DNA from 3 places in the Bradyrhizobium sp. PUT101 genome. Region 2 is predicted to be linked to each of the others. Evidence: predicted binding sites of a transcription regulator. Region 2 holds the regulator's gene; each other region holds the start of a gene.
The links. Region 2 encodes LexA, which represses DNA repair genes until DNA is damaged. Its sites were predicted from a motif close to TGTTCNNNNTGTGTTCNG; they were not measured.

Region 1: the regulator LexA is predicted to act here: its motif matches at 3,154-3,171, upstream of recA (recombinase RecA).
Region 3: the regulator LexA is predicted to act here: its motif matches at 1,576-1,593, upstream of ACSHT2_RS04000 (single-stranded DNA-binding protein).

The regions. Positions count from the first base shown of each region.
Region 1 covers NZ_CP197207.1:1,881,526-1,888,248, forward strand. Annotated here, with positions in the region: gene gcvP (aminomethyl-transferring glycine dehydrogenase) at 1-1,700, shown strand, start outside; gene recA (recombinase RecA) at 1,991-3,079, opposite strand; gene ACSHT2_RS09270 (hypothetical protein) at 3,288-4,127, shown strand; gene ACSHT2_RS09275 (IS1595 family transposase) at 4,179-5,057, opposite strand; gene ACSHT2_RS09280 (hypothetical protein) at 6,088-6,288, shown strand; gene ACSHT2_RS09285 (hypothetical protein) at 6,446-6,616, shown strand.
Region 2 covers NZ_CP197207.1:937,373-944,095, forward strand. Annotated here, with positions in the region: gene ACSHT2_RS04535 (molybdopterin molybdotransferase MoeA) at 1-878, shown strand, start outside; gene lexA (transcriptional repressor LexA) at 1,055-1,756, shown strand; gene ACSHT2_RS04545 (hypothetical protein) at 2,314-2,748, shown strand; gene ACSHT2_RS04550 (ComEC/Rec2 family competence protein) at 2,876-5,155, opposite strand; gene ACSHT2_RS04555 (DUF2171 domain-containing protein) at 5,252-5,485, opposite strand; gene ACSHT2_RS04560 (YybH family protein) at 5,671-6,057, opposite strand; gene ACSHT2_RS04565 (glutamine--tRNA ligase/YqeY domain fusion protein) at 6,065-6,723, opposite strand, start outside.
Region 3 covers NZ_CP197207.1:816,010-822,732, reverse strand. Annotated here, with positions in the region: gene ACSHT2_RS04010 (outer membrane protein) at 1-300, opposite strand, end outside; gene ACSHT2_RS04005 (outer membrane protein) at 540-1,307, opposite strand; gene ACSHT2_RS04000 (single-stranded DNA-binding protein) at 1,750-2,244, shown strand; gene gyrA (DNA gyrase subunit A) at 2,634-5,363, shown strand; gene ACSHT2_RS03990 (hypothetical protein) at 5,435-5,692, opposite strand; gene coaD (pantetheine-phosphate adenylyltransferase) at 5,960-6,457, shown strand; gene ACSHT2_RS03980 (peptidylprolyl isomerase) at 6,494-6,723, shown strand, end outside.

The DNA of each region.
Region 1 (6,723 bases), 940 kb from region 2:
CGCTCAGCGTCGATGCCGGCGCCAGGCGCGCCGAGATCGTCGCGCGCGCCGCCTCCGAAAAGATCAATCTCGGCATCGGTGATGCAGCTCTGCGCATCGCGCTCGACGAGACCACGACGCCTGCGACGGTGGAAGCGGTCTGGCGCGCCTTCGGCGGCACGCTCGCCTATGCCGAGATCGACGCCGGGACGCGCGAGGCGCTGCCGGAGACGCTGAAGCGCGCCACCTCGTTCCTCACCCATCCGGTCTTCCATGCGCATCGCTCGGAGACCGAGATGCTGCGCTACATGCGCAAGCTCAGCGATCGCGACCTCGCGCTCGACCGCGCCATGATCCCGCTCGGCTCCTGCACCATGAAGCTGAACGCGACCACGGAGATGATGCCGCTGACCTGGCCGGAGTTTGCGACGCTGCACCCGTTTGTGCCGCGCGAGCAGGCCGCCGGCTATCACGCGCTGTTCGCGCGACTGGAGAAGTGGCTGTGCGACATCACCGGCTATGACGCGATCTCGCTGCAGCCGAATTCAGGCGCGCAGGGCGAATATGCCGGGCTGCTCGCGATCCGCGGCTATCATCTCGCGCGCGGCGAAGCGCATCGCAAGATCTGCCTGATCCCCTCCTCCGCCCACGGCACCAACCCGGCCTCGGCCGCGATGGCCGGCATGGACGTGGTGGTGGTCGCCTGCGAGAAGAACGGCGACGTCGACGTCAACGACCTCCGCGCCAAGGCCGAGAAGCATTCGAACGACCTCGCCGCGATCATGATCACCTATCCCTCGACCCACGGCGTGTTCGAGGAGCATATCCGCGAGATCTGCGACATCGTGCACGGCCATGGCGGCCAGGTGTATCTCGACGGCGCCAACCTCAATGCGCAGGTCGGCCTGAGCAGGCCCGGCGACTACGGCGCCGACGTCAGCCATCTCAATCTGCACAAGACGTTCTGCATCCCGCATGGCGGCGGCGGCCCCGGCATGGGCCCGATCGGCGTCAAGGCGCATCTTAAGCCGTTCCTGCCCGGTCATCCGGTCACGCAAGCTGACGCTCCGGTCGGCCCGGTTTCGGCGGCGCCGTTCGGCTCGGCCTCGATCCTCACCATCTCCTACATCTATATTCTGATGATGGGCGGCGAAGGTCTGAAGCGCGCCACCGAGATCGCGATCCTCAACGCCAACTACATCGCAGCGCGTCTCGATCCGCACTTCCCGGTGCTCTACAAGAACGCCAGGGGACGCGTCGCGCATGAGTGCATCATCGACCCGCGTCCGTTGAAGACGACAAGCGGCGTCACCGTGGACGATATCGCAAAACGGCTGATCGACTACGGCTTCCACGCACCGACCATGAGCTTCCCGGTGCCGGGCACGCTGATGATCGAGCCGACCGAGTCGGAATCCAGGGCTGAGCTGGACCGCTTCTGCGACGCCATGATCGCGATCCGAAAGGAGATCGCCGAGGTCGAGGCCGGCCGCTTCAAGATCGAGGCATCCCCGCTGCGTCACGCACCGCACACCGTGCACGACATCGCGGATGACGATTGGAATCGCGCCTACAGCCGCAGCGAAGGCTGCTTCCCCGCGGGCAGCTCGCGCACCGACAAGTACTGGAGCCCGGTGGGCCGTGTCGACAACGTCTATGGCGACCGCAACCTGGTGTGCTCGTGCCCGCCGGTGAGCGACTACGCGGAAGCGGCGGAGTAAGGGAATTGTGGGGTGGGTTAGCGGGCGGCTGTGCGAAGCACGGTCCGCCGGCGCAACCCACCGCTTCAGCTTCCGCAGAGGCGAACAGTGGTGGATGACACCGGGCAATGGCTTCGCGCATCGCACGGCTAATCCGCTCTACGGTTTCGACCTATGGCGGAATGGCTTTAGGTTGAATCGATGACCGCGGCGGCGCGCCCCCCCTCGCGCAAAACGAAACGGGCGCCGATGACGTCGGCAACTCAACGTCCTCAGCGCCCGCTCCTCGCGAAAACTCTTCGCGGTAAGGCTTACTCGTCCGCCGGCTCCTCGCCGTCGGCGTCTCGCTCGGGGGTGCCGGCGAGAATCTGCTCGGCGATCAGGCCGGAGTTCTGGCGGATCGAGGTCTCGATCTTGGCGGTGATATCAGGGTTGGCCTTCAGGAATGCCTTCGAGTTCTCGCGGCCCTGGCCGAGGCGCTGGCTGTCATAGGAGAACCAGGCGCCGGACTTTTCGACGATGCCGGCCTTGACGCCGAGATCGAGGATCTCGCCCATCTTGGAGACGCCCTCGCCGTACATGATGTCGAACTCGACCTGCTTGAAGGGCGGCGCCAGCTTGTTCTTCACCACCTTGACGCGCGTGGTATTGCCGACCACCTCGTCGCGCTCCTTGATCGCGCCGATGCGGCGGATGTCGAGGCGGACGGAGGCGTAGAATTTCAGCGCATTGCCGCCGGTCGTGGTTTCGGGCGAGCCGTACATCACACCGATCTTCATGCGGATCTGGTTGATGAAGATCACCATGGTGTTGGACTTGTTGATGGAGGCCGTGAGCTTGCGCAGCGCCTGGCTCATCAGACGGGCCTGCAAGCCCGGCAGCGCATCGCCCATCTCGCCTTCGAGCTCGGCCTTCGGCACCAGCGCCGCGACCGAGTCGATCACCAGCACATCGACCGCGCCCGAGCGCACCAGCGTGTCGCAGATCTCCAGCGCCTGCTCGCCGGTGTCGGGCTGCGAGATCAGGAGCTCGTCGATGTTGACCCCGAGCTTGCGGGCATAGACCGGGTCGAGCGCATGCTCGGCGTCGATGAAGGCGCAGATGCCGCCCTTCTTCTGCGCTTCCGCCACCGTATGCAGCGCCAGCGTGGTTTTGCCCGAGGATTCCGGCCCGTAGATCTCGACGATGCGTCCCTTGGGCAGGCCGCCGATGCCGAGCGCGATATCGAGCCCGAGCGAGCCGGAGGACACCGCCTCGATGTCCATGGACCGGTCGTTCTTGCCGAGCTTCATCACCGAGCCCTTGCCGAACTGGCGCTCGATCTGGGAGAGCGCGGCGGCCAGAGCTTTACTCTTGTCCATGGAAGATCCTTCGACGATACGCAGCGCAGTGGCGGACATTGGGTCGTGCTCCTTATGGCGAGGATTCGCGTGAGGGACAAACAATTGGCGAGGCAGCTCGGCGATAAAATCAATGTACCCTATTTGTTCTAGGTTCGCAATATGTTCTTTTGCGGATTTGCCCAGATATATACCCTTTGAACATGTACTCTAAATCGGGTACAGATTCGCCTGCCACAACTAGCCCTAGAGGGCTGAAGAGGCAGGTATGGACGGCGCGCTTTTCTCCCTTCTGTTTTTCTTCTTCGTCCAGATTTCAGCCGGGGTCGCACCTATGAGGTGGCCCGAGTGCAAGTGGCTGGCTGGCGTAATTTTCTGGATTTCAAGCGCCGGCGCAGCCGCCTGCCTGATCTGGTACGGATATTCTCAAAGTTGGTTTTCAATAGCGACGGGCATGATGGGACGTCAGGGCTTTGGAATTCTGGTGCTGGCTTGTGCGATAGCCCTAGGAGTTGTGGGGCTTTCCATGATCGCCTTGGGGGATAAGCCTGCGCAAGCACCAAAGCAGGCTGAAACTCCGTCGGAATCAGATCCAAATCGAATAGTGAGGAAACACTTCTCAGCTTCCGAGTTAGCACGGCGTCGCCGTGCTATTGATGATTTCAAGGATTGGATCACTGGCCCTGCATTGGACGTTCGCGATCAAGCCAAACACACGCTGGAAGCGATCTCCCCTGATGCTGGAAAATTTCAAACTCAAGCGGCTCTTCTCAAAGAGAAGGTGGACATAGCTGACAAAAGTTTTTCAAGACTTGCTTTGAAATGGCCGGATTATGCGGAAACCACCGGCATCACCGAACAAAATTGGCAGCTTCCCGAACGACGTTTAATGATGTTTGGATACTTAGATTTGATCGAGGTTCTGAACACCCAAGCCTCAAATTTTGTGCGAGATCATCAAGACCCCAAAGCGAGTCTCAGCCCAAAGACGGTTGAGCAATTGCGGAAATTCACACGAATGATGCACTTTTGGGTACCTGGAAGATCAAGGCAACTGAGTGAGAAGTGGGCTGAATACGAACAGGCAGACGTAGGAGTTACGAAGTGAAGCCAAAATCCGCCAAATCGCAACGCTTCGATCAACTCTTGCAGGCGATGGTCACTCAACCCGTACCCGGGGAAAAGCCTGCAACAAAAGCTCGAACATCAGCATCGGCTGCTTCCGCAAGTTATGGCGATACTCGAACTCGCGAAGGTAAAGCTGCAAGTGCTTCTTCGAAACCCAAACGTAAGTCCCGTTGATACCGCGCTTTACCTGAGACCAGAACGATTCGATTGAGTTGGTGTGAACGTCGCCGCGCACGTACTCCTTGGCCGAATGATCCACGGCTTCGTGATCGTAACCGTACTTCTCTCTCAACAGCTTGAAGTTCGACGCCTCGTCCGTGTGGACGCGAGAGCCTTCTTTCACGAAGCGCACGACGTGCGGGAGGATATGGGCCTTGGAGCGAGCCTGCACGACGCGCGTAACAACGTCGCCGCCGCGCTCAACGATGCCCATCACAATCGCCTTATCGTCTTTGCCCTGCTTGTCCTTGCCGCCAATAAACGTCTCGTCCACCTCTATGGTCTTGCCGGGGCCGCCCATTGGGGCGTCGCCATCGACGTAGCCCATATACAGGCGGATCAGATGGCACATGCGCCACGCCGTCTTGTAGGTGACGCCTAGCTGGCGCTCGACTTCCTTTGCTGCGACGCCGTTCCGCGTCTCGCAGAACAGGAACATGACGTAGAACCAATCGCGGAGGCTGGTGCGGGTCTTTTCGAACGGCGTGCCAGCGGTCGGATAGACCTGATAGCCGCAGTGCTCGCACTCGAACGAGCGGCGAGCCTTGACCCGGTAATAGGTCGCCTCTTTCTGGCACTTGAAGCAGGTAAAGCGCTCCCCGAACCGGGTCCGCATCAGGTGCGTAAGGCAGCTATCTTCGTCGGGGAAACGCTTCTGAAACTCGCGAATTTTGCTCGGCTTCTGGGCCATGTGGAACGCCTCCCCGCAGTATATATGTACTGTAACCGGGAATGTTCTACATGTCCAGAGGGTATATATCCGGATTTGCCCCGGGCACCTGGTCCTGTTCAGCCACATCCAAATTCGGCAGGCGGACCCGCTTCTTCCGACCCTGGAACAACATGGTTAGCGCCCGTTAACGATTGAATTAGCATTTGTCATGTACCCTTCACGCTGCATGGATGGCCGGAAAGAACCACAAGTAGCGTCTGAATGGACCGCCGAGGAGCTGGCGCTCCTGTCCCGTTTGGCCCGGGATCGGATCAGCGCGGCGGACGCAGCGAGGGTCCTGGGACGGCGGGTCAGTTCGGTGCGTCGCCAAGCCCGGCAATCCGGGGTGCTCCTCTACAAGCACGAAGGCCGTATCGGCCGGCGGCAGCTTCCATAGGTCCCGGCAATCTGCAGTTGCTGGCACACCGGATCGCCAAAGCGCGATGGGATGAGGATGAATCGTCATCGCGCCTTTCGGTTATTGTTTGAGCATGATTCTTTCCGGACAATTGCTGCGCACTTTTCCCGATCGTGCTTTAGGCGTAGGATGCAGGTGATTTGAATCATAGGAGGGTGCAGCTTGACCGCGGTCCTCGTTTTTAAAATCACCACTGTTGCCTTGGGCGTCCTTTCAACAGTCCTCGCATACACGCTCGTTTTCAGCGTCTGACGAAAGGGAGGCCGCCTCCGTCAGCGGCCTTTTTCAGAGATCTGTTTCATACTGCGCGCCGAAAATCGCAGGGCTGCAACATGCCGTGCGCGCGCGGACCGGCAACGGCGATTGATGGATTCCTTCGCCCCTGGTTCGGACGATTGGGTGCAGGCCGAAAGGCTGCTCGTCAATTGCCGAGATTCATCTCGGCTGCCCAATTCGCCTTGTGCGCACAACTGAACAGACGCGGATCCCTTTATGGATCCTAATGGATCATCACCGCGCGGATCCTGGGCACTATCGGTGACGAGGTCGCCGATCGCGCTCCCGCCTTCCTCGCATGGATATGAGAGCGCCATGTTCAAGCGGCGACGTTTCAAGCAGCAGCTGACCCTTCAAGACCGGCTTTCAGCATGGGTAAAGCAGGTCCAGGAGCAGGCTTCCAGGCTTCCACCGGGCGCCGAGCGAGACGCCCTCCTCAAGAAGGCCCGCCAGGCCGACGTCGCCAATCATCTCCACGGCTGGGTCAAATCGCCCGGGCTTCAACCACCGAAATAGCGGCATCCGCCGTGTCGCTCTTCGGGAGCGAAGGCTGCCGCGCATCAAGGACGCGCGACCGGTGCGCCGTCATGTTTCCGCAATCCTGCGGCATCGAACCTTTTCCGGGTCTCCGGCCTTCTGTGGGGATGGGACCGCAACTCTGGGGACCTCAGTCATGACGGACAACGACACGCAGCACGATGCGATCAGACGCACTCCGCTGCTGGAGGCAGCGCAGAAGGAGATGGTGAAGTTCGAGCGCAAGGAGAACGAGTTCCGCAAGAAGGACCGTGAAGAGCGCGCCGCCGAGCTCCGCCTGCCCTTGAACGAGATCAAGATCCACTAAAGCGCGATGCGATGAGGATGAATCGTCATCGCGCTTTAGGTCGTTGTTTAAGCATGATCTTTTCGGAAAACCGCTGCGCACTTTTCCGGATCATGCTTTAGGCCCCC
Region 2 (6,723 bases):
ACACCGTCGCGGAAGGCAAGCTCATCACGATCAAGGAAGCGGCGATTCCCGGGCGGCACATCCGCCCCGCCGGCATCGACTTCCGCGAGGGAGACGTGCTGCTCCGCAAGGGAAGCCGTCTCACGGAGCGCGATCTCGCGCTGGCCGCCGGGATGAACCACCCGCATCTCGCCGTCTTCCGCCGTCCGAGGGTCGCGATCCTCGCCACCGGCGACGAATTGGTGATGCCGGGCACCACGCCAGGTCACGGCCAGATCGTCTATTCCAACGGCTATGCCCTGCACGCGCTCGCCCGCAGCGAGGGCGCCGAGACCATCGACCTCGGCGTTGCCGCCGATACGCTGGAGGCCACCTCCGCCGGCATCCGTCGCGCCCGGGAGAGCGGCGCCGACATCCTGATCACGACCGGTGGTGCGTCGGTCGGCGACCACGATCTGGTCCAGCAGGCGCTCAAGGACGAAGGCATCTCGATGGCGTTCTGGAAGATCGCGATTCGGCCCGGCAAGCCGATGATGCACGGACGGCTCGGCGCAATGCGCGTGATCGGCCTGCCCGGCAATCCCGTGTCGTCTTACGTGTGCGCCTTCCTGTTCATGGTGCCGCTGATTCGCGCCATGTCGGGCCGCTCAGTGATCCATCATCACCGCGAGCGCGCCGTGCTGGGCCGCGATCTCGGTGCCAACGACCAGCGCGAGGATTATCTGCGTGCGCGCCTGGAACAGCGTGACGACGGCACGCTCGTCGCCCTTCCCGTCAGCCATCAGGACTCCTCTCTGCTTGCGAATCTCGCTGCAGCACAGGTACTTCTCGTGCGCGCACCGTTCGCGCCGAGGGCCGAGGCCGGCACGCCTTGCGAGGTGCTGCGGCTCCCCGCCTGAGCTGCGCGGCCACACGCATTCCGCGAGCCTCGTCCTGTTCACCATAAATTAAGCAGTTGCGGAACACATATCGAACATATAGTGTCCGTTCATGATTTGTTTCGAGGATGTAGCGGCTTATCGCTGACATCATCATCTCGGAATCAAACGACATCAACCGGGGGACTTTGGTCGAGATGTTGACGCGCAAACAGTACGAGCTTCTACGGTTCATCAGCGAACGTCTGAAGGAAAGCGGCGTGCCGCCCTCCTTCGACGAGATGAAGGATGCGCTCGACCTGCGCTCGAAGTCAGGCATCCATCGCCTGATTACCGCGCTCGAGGAGCGCGGCTTCATCCGCCGCCTGCCCAACCGCGCCCGCGCCATCGAGGTGATCAAGCTGCCCGAGCTCCAGGCCGCCGCCGGCAGCCGCCGCGGCTTCACCCCGAGCGTCATCGAAGGCAATCTCGGCAAGGTGCGCACGACCTCCAGCCCGCCTGTGGACGAGGGCGAGCGTCCCGTCGCAGTGCCCGTAATGGGCCGCATCGCGGCCGGCACGCCGATCGAGGCGTTGCAGACGCGCAGCCACACCATCAGCGTGCCGCCTGACATGCTCGGCTCGGGCGAGCACTACGCACTCGAAGTGCGCGGCGACTCCATGGTCGAGGCCGGCATCCTCGACGGCGACATGGCGCTGATCCAGCGCAACGAGAGCGCCGATACCGGCGACATCGTGGTGGCGCTGATCGACGACGAGGAGGCCACGCTCAAGCGCTTCCGCCGCCGTGGCGCCTCGATCGCGCTCGAGCCCGCCAATGCCGCCTACGAAGTCCGCATTCTTCCGCCGAACCGCGTGAAGATTCAGGGCAAGCTGATCGGGCTGTACCGGAAGTACTGAGCGGTCCTGCGGTCGTTCGACACCTATTGGAGCGGATCATTCTCCGCTCCGGCTGGATCGTCTTTCCGGTTCTGCTCAGACTATCCGGCCCCTCCTCCGGCGCGACATCCTCGACACGCCGCGCAGCAGAATCGCCTCGCGGCCTGAGAGTTCGAGGAGACGTCATGCGCCAGATCGTTTCATGGACGATCGTCACGGCGCTGATCGCAGCATCAGCGCCGCAGGCCGTTGCCACACAATCGCACCGCCAGATGCGAACGGAATGGGCGGCCAGCGAGCATACCCGCAACGTGCGAAATGCAATTGCACAGCCTCTGCAATCGGGCTGGCAATATTCGCGTCGGTCGGCAGCCGCGGGGCGCTGACGCACGCGCCTTCCGAATACGCATGCATCGGCTTTGTTCCTATCGAGTCAGGGAAAGATAATGTGATCGCGGCTTGCGGACGCAGCCGCAGATTTGCCTACAACCAAGCAGAGCGTTGCGTGCTTCCACCCTGATAGAGGCCAGCGCCTCCAAAGGAGGTGCGGGTCGCTATCTTCGCATGAGGAGCACCCGATGTGTGACTACAGCCTGCATGCCGTCGCGACACGCCCCGCCGAAGTCGGCGAGACGATCGTCACGACAACCTTCCGCGGCACCTCGACGCGTGGCTTCGCCTCCGAAGCCGATCTCTCCGTCGCGGTCTGCTTGCTGCCGGGAACGGAGCTCGCTTTCGCCGACAACGTCCGTTACGACAATCGCTGGATCTGGACGCGCACCGTGAACTCCCGCGTCGGCAAGTTCGGCAAGATCGACCCGCACATTCCCGATCGCCATCATGACGCGATCGAATTTCCCGACGGCAAATACGTGCTGGTGACACAGCTCGTCGAAGGCCAGCGCGCGACCGTGCTGCAACTGCCGGTGACCCAACCGGTTGGCGAACGCGAGCACAAGCCGCAGATCGTCGCCGACACGCGGTCCACGATCACGCGCCTGCCGATCGGCTGACGTCGTCGTCGCCCCCGGCCGATGGTCGTGGGCCAGGAATGAAATGCCATCGCCGGCCGAGGCCGGCGAGATGGTATGGTTTGCGTCCTGCGAAATCCCGCCCGATCGACCTCCCCCGCATCGCTCCTCAATCGTCCGCCTGCAAGTCCGTCTCCGATGGCGTTGCGTCCCGGTTGCGGGGCACGGCCGTCTTCGGCGCAAGGCTGCCGTCGAAATTCCCCTCGCCGGCGCCGGCCGGCAGCCAGGGGCGGCTTGTGCCTCTCGCCCTCACCGCCTGAACCGAGAAGCCGTCACCGCTCTGCGTCAGAGCCAGCGCGCCCTGACTGGCGAGCCGCGGCCGATCGACAATCATCGCCGCACAATCAGGCGGCGCGGGCCGTGCCGTCACCACCAGCGCGGCGCGGGTGCAATCGTCAGCCAGCGCGTCGATGCGCAAAGCCAACGCGACCAACCGTCCGTCCGCGAGCGGCGTCACGCAGCCGGCCTCGTCACACGACACCCCGTTGGCCAACGAGGCGTTGCCGGCGTCGCGCGGATCGGCATCGGCAGCCAACCATTCCCTCAGCAGGAAGCCATCCTTGCTCGCGCGGATCACATGCAGCTGCCCGTCCCTGCCCCGCACGGCGACGCTCGCGCCGTCCCCGGCAATCAGGATATCGGGCTGCCGCACTGACAGCCCCGAGAGGATGGCCGCAAGCAGCACCAGGGCACCGGACCAGCGCAGGGGTGTGCGCAACAGCCCCATCACGATGATCCCGAGGCTCGCCGCGATCAGCGGCGCGATCCCGAACGCGGGAATGCGGCCGACTGCGCCCGGCAGTGCCGCCACCCAGCGCGAGACCGCGACCATCCAGTCAATGCCGATCCCCATCAGCCACCAGAACGCGCCGTCGAGTCCGAATGGGGCTGCGAGCAACCCCAACAGCCCCGCCGGCATCACCAGCGCCGAGACCACCGGCATCGCGCCGAGATTGGCCAGCACGCCGTACGGCGTCACGCGGTGAAAGTGGAAGGCGGCATAGGGCGTGGTCGCAAGCCCCGCGATCAGCGAGGCCAGGAACAGCATCGCGATCTCGCGGCCGCCCCACAGCGCGATGCGCGCCGTTGCGGAATGATCGGGCGATGCGAGCAGGTTCGGCATGCCGATCTGCACCAGCGCCACCAGCCCGAGCGTTGCCGCAAAGGACATCTGGAAACTCGGATGCACCAGCGCCTCGGGCGCGACGGCGAGCACGATCAGCGCGGCCACCGCCAGCGTCCGGAACGTGATGGCGCGGCGGTCCACCATCACGGCGATCAATACCACCGCCGTCATGAGGAACGATCTCTGTGTCGCGACCTCCGCGCCGGACAGCAGCAGATAGAACGCAGCCGCAACCAGCGCCGCGGCTGCCGACCATTTCTTGATGGCAAAGCCGGCCGCCAGCCCCGGGACCAGAGCGAGGAGCGCGCGAACCGCGAAGAACACGACACCGGCGACGACCGCCATGTGATAGCCGGAGATCGACAGCACATGGCCGAGCCCTGAGACGAACATCGCATCGTTGACGGGCGCGGTGATCGCGTCGCGCCGCCCCGTCAGCAGCGCGGTCGCGATCGCGCGATTGTCGCCTTCGAGCGTCGCACGGATGCGGGCATCGATCGCATCGCGCAGGCCCTGCATGAAAGCCGCATAGCCCAGCCGCAAGCCGACGGCATCCGGCGGCGGTGCGGCCGTGATCGCGCCCATCACGAAGCCGGAGGCGCCGATGCCCTGGAAGAACATGTCGCGCGAGAAATCGTAGCTGCCGGGGCGCACAGGCGAGATCGGCGGCAGCAGCCGCGCCTTCAATTGCACGAAGCTGCCGACCTCCGGTGCCGTCCCCTTGCGCACCGAAAGACGCACGCGCTCGAGCTTGACGTCGCTGCGCTGCGCCTCCATCGCGCTGACGCGCAGCACGAAACGATCGGTGCGCTCGCGGATGTCGCGCGCCTCCACGAAACCGGACAGCGACACCGAATAGAGCGGCTTGGCCAGCACGGTATGGGCGATGCGCGCCGTCTTCCAGGTCGCGACGGCAAAACCGGCCGCGACCGCCGCGATCATGATCACGGGAGCAAACAGCCGGCGCCGTCGCAGCAGGACCGCACCCAGCATGAGCGCGACAGCCGTTGCGACAACGACCCACAGCACCGGCTCATGATCGGCGGCGAAATACAGCGCGATGCCCGTGCCGAAAGCGACGGGTACCCAAGGCAGCAACCGCCCGGCGCCGGCCTCGGCGCGAGCCCATTCGCGCAGCGTTTCGACGATTGCCGGCCAGACGCCAAAGCCCGCCGGCGCAAAGCCGCCCGCCGGTGCGGCGCGGCCGACCGGCCACGTCCCCGCAACTCCCTGGGAGCGCACTGGCCGGCCCGGCTCCGCCATTCCCCTGCACCTTACGATACGCGACGGGTGCGGAGGCTACCGGAACGTGCGACTGTGCGAATAGCGGTACAGATCAGGAACAGGCGGCGGAGCGCCCTACTTTTCCTCTTCCATCGTCACCGCGACCGAGGCCTTGGCCGACAGCCGGACCTTGTTGCCTTCGACGTCGGCAACGAGGCCCTTGTCGATGAAATGATGGTGACCCTTGTGGCTGCCCTCGCCGCTGTCCTTCCTGGTCAGCTTGATGCGGTTGCCCTCGACACGATCGACGGTGCCGACATGGACGCCGTCGGCGCCGATGACTTCCATATGCTCTGTGATGTTCTGCATGGCGGGATCCTTGGTTGGAGCCACCTCAACGCGCGGAGAGAGCTTCGGTTCGTATTCTTCTGTCATTCCGGGGCGCGCCACCTGGCGCGAGCCCGGAATCCATACTCACGCTGGTGGTTATGGATTCCGGGCTCGCGACTTTGTCGCGCCCCGGAATGACGAAACCAGTTGGTTAAGCGCGATCGCTAAATCAGCGGCGCCTGCGACGAGGCGTGATGATTGACGATCTTCCACTCGCCCTCCTCGCGGATGAGGACCCAGCTCATCTTGACGACGAGATCGTCCCGCTCGCCGGCGAGATCGAACGCGATGGTCGCGGCCATGTTGATCAGATCGGGGCTGGCCTGCACCGCGTTCACCTCGGAGAAGGTCGCGCTGGGTTTGCGCCAGCGCGGCAACCCATCGAAATAGTCGGCGACGCCGCCCCTGCCCCGATAGAGTTTCGGGTTGGAGCCGAAGAAGAACGCGTCCTTCGCATAGAGCGACGACAGCGCGGCCGCGTCGAGCTTCGCAAAGCCGGCGCACCATTTCGCGATGACGGCGGAAACGATGGCGTCGGCTTCGCTGCTCATGGGCGCATCAACCTTTCGCGACTTCCTTCGCGAACGTGTCGCGCAGGCCGATGGTACGGGAGAACACGAGCTTGCCGGGGGTCGAGTCCTTGTCACGCACGAAGTAGCCCTGGCGCTCGAACTGCATCGGCGCGGTCGAATTGCTCTCCGCAAGGGAAGCCTCGATCCGCGCATCGGAGAGGATCTCCAGCGAATTCGGATTGAGATCGGCCGCGAAGTTCGAAGCGTCCGGGCTCGGATTTGCGAACAGCTGGTTGTAGATGCGGATCTCCGCCGGCTTCGAGGCCGCCGCCGGCAGCCAGTGCATGGTCGCTTTGACCTTGCGGCCGTCGGGCGCGTTGCCGCCCTTGGTCGCGGGATCGTAGGTGCAGCGCAGCTCCACCACCTCGCCCGCGTCGTTCTTGATCACGCCGGTGCACTTGACGAAATAGGCGTAGCGCAGCCGCACCTCGTTGCCCGGCGACAGGCGGAAGAACTTTTTCGGCGGGTTCTCCATGAAGTCGTCCTGCTCGATATAGAGCTCGCGGCCGAACGTGATCTTGCGCGTGCCGGCCGAGGGATCGTCCGGGTGGTTGATCGCCTCGAGCTCCTCGGTCTGTCCTTCCGGATAATTCTCGATCACGACCTTCAGCGGCTTCAGCACCGCCATGCGGCGCTGCGCCGTGC
Region 3 (6,723 bases), 120 kb from region 2:
ACCAGCCGCCGAGGCGCTGACATCGGCCCAGGCACCATCAGCCTCGATGCCGAACACGACGTTGCCGGTCTGCCAGTTGTAACCGGCGGTGCCGCCGACGAAGCCACCCTGCATCTTTGGGTCGCCCGAACTGGCTTCCCAAGCGCCACCGCCGACGATACCGATGTAGAAGCCGGTCCAGTTGTAGACCGAGGCAACAGCCACAGGAGCCTTGGTGTAGGGGCGGGCTGCGAGATCAGCAGCCGAAGCGGGAGCCGCAAGAGCGAACAAACAGGCCGAAGCCAACAAAACCTTCTTCATCTTTAACTAAATCCCAGTCCCAGTTTCTGTTGTTGCCTTCCGTGACCGGAAGGGCAGCGGACTCAAACGTCCAACTGGGGTTGTGCTTACATCAACAAAGCCGCAAGTTGTGTCTCCGAAAAGACACAATGCCACAAAAGGTAATGGTTATTGACTCATTACCCCTTCGACATTTGCGCCCAAAACAGAAAGGCCGGCGCGAGGCCGGCCTTTTGATCTCCAACAATATCAGCGGGATATCAGTACCTCGCGATCAACGGACCGCCCCAACGATAATTCACCCGGATGAGGGCGAGATCGACGTCCTGGCCGATGCGATCGGAGGCCGTGAAAGCACCGAGCGGAGCCGTGGCAAAATTGCCGGATCCGGTGAAGTCGATCGTGCGGTGACCGAGGAAGATGTGATCGTACTCGAAGCCGACCGACCAGTTTGGCGCGAATCCGAACTCGACGCCCACGCCCACCGTGCCGCCCCAACGCGTCTCGTTGGCCCGGTCGAACTCGAGGCCGGTCGCCACATCGTAGGTCCGATAGCGATCGCCGACGACGGCGGCGCCGCCCTTCACGTAGAGCAACACGTTGTTCCAGGCGTAACCGACCTGCCCGGTGATCAAACCGAAAGAGTCGATCTTGGACTGGTTGCGAAGGCCAGACACCGCGCTGATGTTGTCGCCGGTAAAGTCGGCCCAGTTGCCCTGGCCCTCGAAGCCGAACACCCAGTTCGTCGACTGCCAGCGGTAGCCGACCTGGCCGCCGACGGTGCCGCCGGTCGCATTGTGGCAGCCCTCGCCAGTCAGTACGCCGGTCCCCGCGGTCACGAGATCCCAGCACTTGCGGCTTGTGCCGTAGCCGCCGTTGATGCCGATGTAGAAGCCGCTCCAGTCGTAGATGGCGGCAATCGGCGGTGGAGCCTTGGTGTAGGGACGGGCGGCAAGATCCGCCGCGTTTGCTGGAGCCGCCAGCCCCAACGCTATTGCACTGATTGTACCAAAAAGAATCTTATTCATTGCAGTCTCCCCAGTTTCGCCCGCTTCTCGAAGTGCCCGAAGCGGCTGATCAGGCGCGACGCCCATATGAACTAATTCCAAGGCGATCATAGCCAAAGGAACGGACAAAATCCGTCTCCGAAATGCCACAGTCGCCCACTGATTGAAGTGGCTGCAACTTGATGAATGTTAAGCGGTTTTCGTCCTGCTCGGGAACCCGGAAAAGTTCCATTCGGGTTCCATTGTCAGCCGCGCGAGCGGCCAGCATCTGCTCCGTGCTTTCGGCGCGAAGAACAAATCTGGAACAGCGCCGAGCGGGATGCTATATGTGGGGATAACCTTTTGGGTGGCGGGCTGATCGGTGCCTGCAAGCGTATAGGGTCGCCTCAACAGGGCGCAGAGGAACGCGGGCAGCGGGATTCGCCCTTTTGAAATTCAGTGGCATTCGGAGTGGAGAGCGGCGATGGCGGGAAGCGTCAACAAGGTCATTCTGGTTGGAAATCTCGGCAAGGATCCTGAAATCCGCCGTACCCAGGACGGGCGGCCGATCGCGAATTTGAGCATCGCCACCTCGGAGACATGGCGTGACAAGGCGACCGGCGAGCGCAAGGAAAAGACCGAGTGGCACCGCGTCGTGATCTTCAATGAAGGGCTCTGCAAGGTTGCCGAACAGTATCTGAAGAAGGGCGCGAAGGTTTACATCGAGGGCGCGCTGCAGACCCGCAAATGGACCGACCAGAGCGGCGTCGAGAAGTACTCGACCGAGGTCGTGCTCCAGGGCTTCAACTCGACGCTGACAATGCTCGACGGTCGCGGTGGCGGCGGTGGAGGCGGCAGCTTCGGCGACGAACCGGGCGGCGATTTCGGCTCCTCCGGTCCCGTCAGCAGCGCGCCGCGCCGTCCCGTTGCCGCCGGCGGCGGCCGCAACAGCGACATGGACGACGATATCCCGTTCTGAGGACGCGGATCGCGCTATCGAGACGCGCCGAGCGGACGGAGCTTGGCGTGTCATGTCAGCAATTCTGCCTAGTCGACGGGCCGGGCTCGGGTTTTCCGGGCCCGCTTCATGTTCGGCTTGAATTCAAACTCATCCGGCATTGAGACCATGGCGCACCGCGGCTCTTGACCGCTGCGAACGGGCTGGTGGGCGCGTCGGGCGGCGCGGTTTTCCGAGGTGCTGGACGCGGTTCCGCGAAGCTATTTCCAGGGGTGTCGGAGATGCCTTGCCCAGAGCCGTAAGTATCTGGAAGAATAAGCGGAAAAAGCGCTTCTCGGTCGCCCGCGAGGGTAGTTATCCGACCCTCGATACGCTATATGATTCCCAGATAAACCTCACCGGATTTCCCCTTGGCTGACGACGACAACAAGCCCGGCGACCAGCCGGCGCATCCCACGGACATTCGCCCCGTCTCCATCTTCGAGGAGATGAAGAAGTCCTATCTCGACTATGCCATGAGCGTGATCGTGGCGCGGGCGCTGCCCGATGCGCGCGACGGTCTGAAGCCGGTGCACCGCCGCATCCTGTACTCGATGAACGAGCAGGGGCACACACCCGACAAGAAGTACGTCAAGTCCGCTCGCGTGGTCGGCGACGTCATCGGTAAATATCACCCGCACGGCGACCAATCGATCTACGACGCCATGGTTCGCATGGCGCAGGACTTCTCGATGCGCGTGCCGCTGATCGACGGCCAGGGCAATTTCGGCTCGGTCGACGGCGATCCGGCGGCCGCCTATCGTTACACCGAAGCGCGCCTGACGAAGGCGGCGCTGGCGCTGCTGGCCGACATCGACAAGGACACCGTCGACTTCCAGCCGAACTACGACAACAACGAGACCGAGCCGTCGGTCTTGCCGGCCAAGTTCCCGAACCTTCTCGTCAACGGCGCGGGCGGCATCGCGGTCGGCATGGCGACCAACATCCCGCCGCACAACCTCGGCGAGGTCATCGACGCCTGCGTCGCTCTGATCGACAACCCTGCGCTCACCATCGACGAACTCATCAACATCGTGCCGGGACCTGACTTCCCGACCGGCGGCGTCATTCTCGGCCGCGCGGGCATCCGCGCCGCCTATCACCTCGGTCGCGGCTCGGTCGTCATGCGCGGCAAGGTCGCGATCGAGACCATCCGCAAGGAGCGCGAGGCGCTCATCATCACCGAAATTCCGTACCAGGTGAACAAGGCGACGATGGTCGAGCGCATCGCCGAGCTGGTGAAGGAAAAGAAGATCGAGGGCATCGGCGACCTGCGCGATGAATCCGACCGCGAAGGCTACCGCGTCGTCGTCGAGTTGAAGCGCGACGCCGTGCCGGATGTGGTGCTGAACCAGCTCTACAAATTCACGCCGCTGCAGACGAGCTTCGGCGTCAACATGGTGGCGCTCGACAGCGGCCGTCCGCGGATCATGCATCTGAAGGACCTGCTGACGATCTTCGTAGACTTCCGTGAGCGAGTCGTCACGCGGCGCACCAAGTACCTGCTCGCCAAGGCGCGCGATCGGGCGCATATCCTGGTCGGTCTCGCGATCGCGGTCGCCAATATCGACGAGATGATCCGCGTCATCCGGAGCTCGCCCGACCCGACCACCGCCCGCGACACTCTGATGTCGCGCGACTGGCCGGCCCGCGACGTCGAGGACATGCTGACGCTGATCGACGATCCGCGTCACCGCATGAGCGAGGATGGCACGATCCGGCTGTCGATGGAACAAGCGAGGGCTATTCTCGATCTGCGCCTTCAGCGCCTGACCGCACTCGGCCGTGACGAAATCCGCGACGAGCTCGACAAGCTCGCCGGCGAGATCGCCGATTATCTCGACATCCTGCGCTCGCGCGAGCGCGTGCTGGGCATCATCAAGACCGAGCTTGCCGAGGTGAAGGCGGAGTTCGCCACGCCGCGCCGCACAGTGATCATGGAGCAGGAGGGCGAGGTCGAGGACGAGGACCTGATCCAGCGCGAGGACATGGTCGTCACCGTTTCGCACGCCGGCTACGTCAAGCGCGTGCCGCTGTCGGCCTACCGGGCGCAGCGCCGCGGCGGCAAGGGCCGCTCCGGCATGCAGACCCGCGACGAGGATTTTGTGTCCCGCCTGTTCGTGGCCTCCACGCACACGCCGGTGCTGTTCTTCTCCTCGCGCGGTCAGGTCTACAAGGAAAAGGTCTGGCGTCTGCCGATGGCCGCGCCGAACGCGCGCGGCAAGGCGCTGATCAACATCCTCCCTCTCGAGCAGGGCGAGCGCATCACCACCATCATGCCGCTGCCGGAGGACGAATCCACCTGGGGGCAGCTCGACGTGATGTTCGCCACCACGGGCGGCAACGTCCGGCGCAACAAGCTGTCCGACTTCGTCGACGTCCGCCGCTCCGGCATCATCGCGATGAAGCTCGATGACACCGAAGCAATCGTCGACGTGCAAATCTGCACCGAGCGCGACGATGTGCTGCTGACGGCTGCCGGCGGCCAGTGCATCCGCTTCCCCGTCACCGACGTGCGCGTGTTCACCGGACGCACCTCGATGGGCGTGCGTGGCATCGCGCTTGCCGAGGGCGACAAGGTGATCTCGCTGGCGATCCTGCGCCATGTCGAGACCGCGTCCGACGAGCGCTCGGCGTACCTGAAGATGCGCCGAGCAGTGGCCGGCGAAGCCGCGGCGGAAGAGGCTCCGGCCGATGCCGAGGCCGATGAGACCTCCGGGAGCTTCCAGCTGTCGCAGGAGCGTTATGCCGAGATGTCGGCGCAGGAGCAGGTCGTGCTGACCGTCTCCGTCAACGGCTACGGCAAGCGGACCTCGTCCTACGAGTACCGCACCACGGGCCGCGGCGGCAAAGGCATCGTCGCCATGAGCGTCAACAACCGCAACGGCAACCTCGTTGCCTCCTTCCCGGTGGAAGACGCCGACCAGATCATGCTGGTCACAGACAAGGGCCAGCTCATCCGCTGCCCGGTCGAAGGCATCCGCATCGCCGGCCGCTCGACGCAAGGGGTGATCGTGTTCGACACCGCCGAGGACGAGCATGTCGTCTCGGTGGAGCACATCACGGAAGAGGCGGAGAGCAACGGCGCGAACGGCGAGTAACGTTCAGCCTCTTAGCCCGAATCGCGCTGCACTACGAACCGCTTAGCCGGCACGACATCGCCGGACCTCGGCTACGGGGTGCGGTCGGCGGTCACGAGGCGCGCCTCACGCACATTCGCCTTGGTGCCGGCGCGGCGCAGGCACGATGCCTCGAAGTTCGGCCAGGCCTGCTGCGAGCAGTCCTTCCCGATGTTCCGGATGTCGAGCCGGTCGCTCTTGGCCAGCGGCTGCGGCACGCTGGCCTCGACGGTGGGGGCGAAGCCGGGCAGGAGGGTGAGGGCCGCGGCAACACATGCAGAGAGTGCGATCGCTGAAAGGGTCTTGATCATTGACGGTCCCCTGTGATGCGGCCGCTCACGCCCAGCGTGCGGCCCGTCATTCGTTGACCGGATTGGTAACCATGGCCAGTTTCCGGACGTCTTCGCCGATGCGGGAAATGGTTTCGTTCGCGCTCCGTTTTGTTTCGTGGCCGCCCGAGGACGAAACAAAAGGCGTCGCCCGACCCATCCGCGAGACATTTTCCGGGTGACGGGCCGCAAACGGACAAGGAACCCGCCCGGCTTGCCGGGCCGGTCCGGGCGCGGTAGGAGGGAGCCATGCCGCGCATTGCCTTCTATCCCGGTTCCTTCGACCCCATCACCAACGGCCACCTGGACGTGGTCCGGCACAGCGTTTCACTGTGCGACAGGCTCGTGGTCGCGATCGGGGTGCACCCGGGCAAGAAGCCGCTGTTCTCGACCGAGGAGCGGCTGAAGATGCTCCGTGACGTCTGTGGGCCGGTGGCATCCCAGGCCGGCTGCGTGCTCGACGCCGTGACCTTCGACGATCTATCGGTCACCTCGGCGCGCAAGTACGGCGCGACGATCATGATCCGGGGCCTGCGCGACGGCTCCGACCTCGACTACGAGATGCAGCTCGCCGGTATGAACGAGGCGATGGCGCCCGAGGTGCATACGGTCTTCCTGCCGGCCTCCCCCATGGTCCGCCCGATCACCGCCACTTTGGTGCGCCAGATCGCCGGCATGGGCGGGGATGTCTCGGCCTTTGTCCCGCCGCAGGTCGCGGCACAGCTCAAGGCAAAATTCGCCGGATAACGGCCCGCTTCCTTTCTCATCCTGACCGGAGTTGTCATGATCCGAATTCTCGCAGTTCTTGCCGCGCTTCTGTTCGCGGTGCCGGCGGTGGCGCAGCAATTGCCGGCAAACCTCGACAAGGCCAACGCCATCGTCATCGACAGCACCAAGGGCCGCATCGTCATCAAGCTCAGGACCGACATCGCGCCGCAGCACGCCGAGCGTATCAAGCAGCTCGCGCGCGAGGGCTTCTACAACAACGTGCCGTTCCACCGCGTCATGGACGG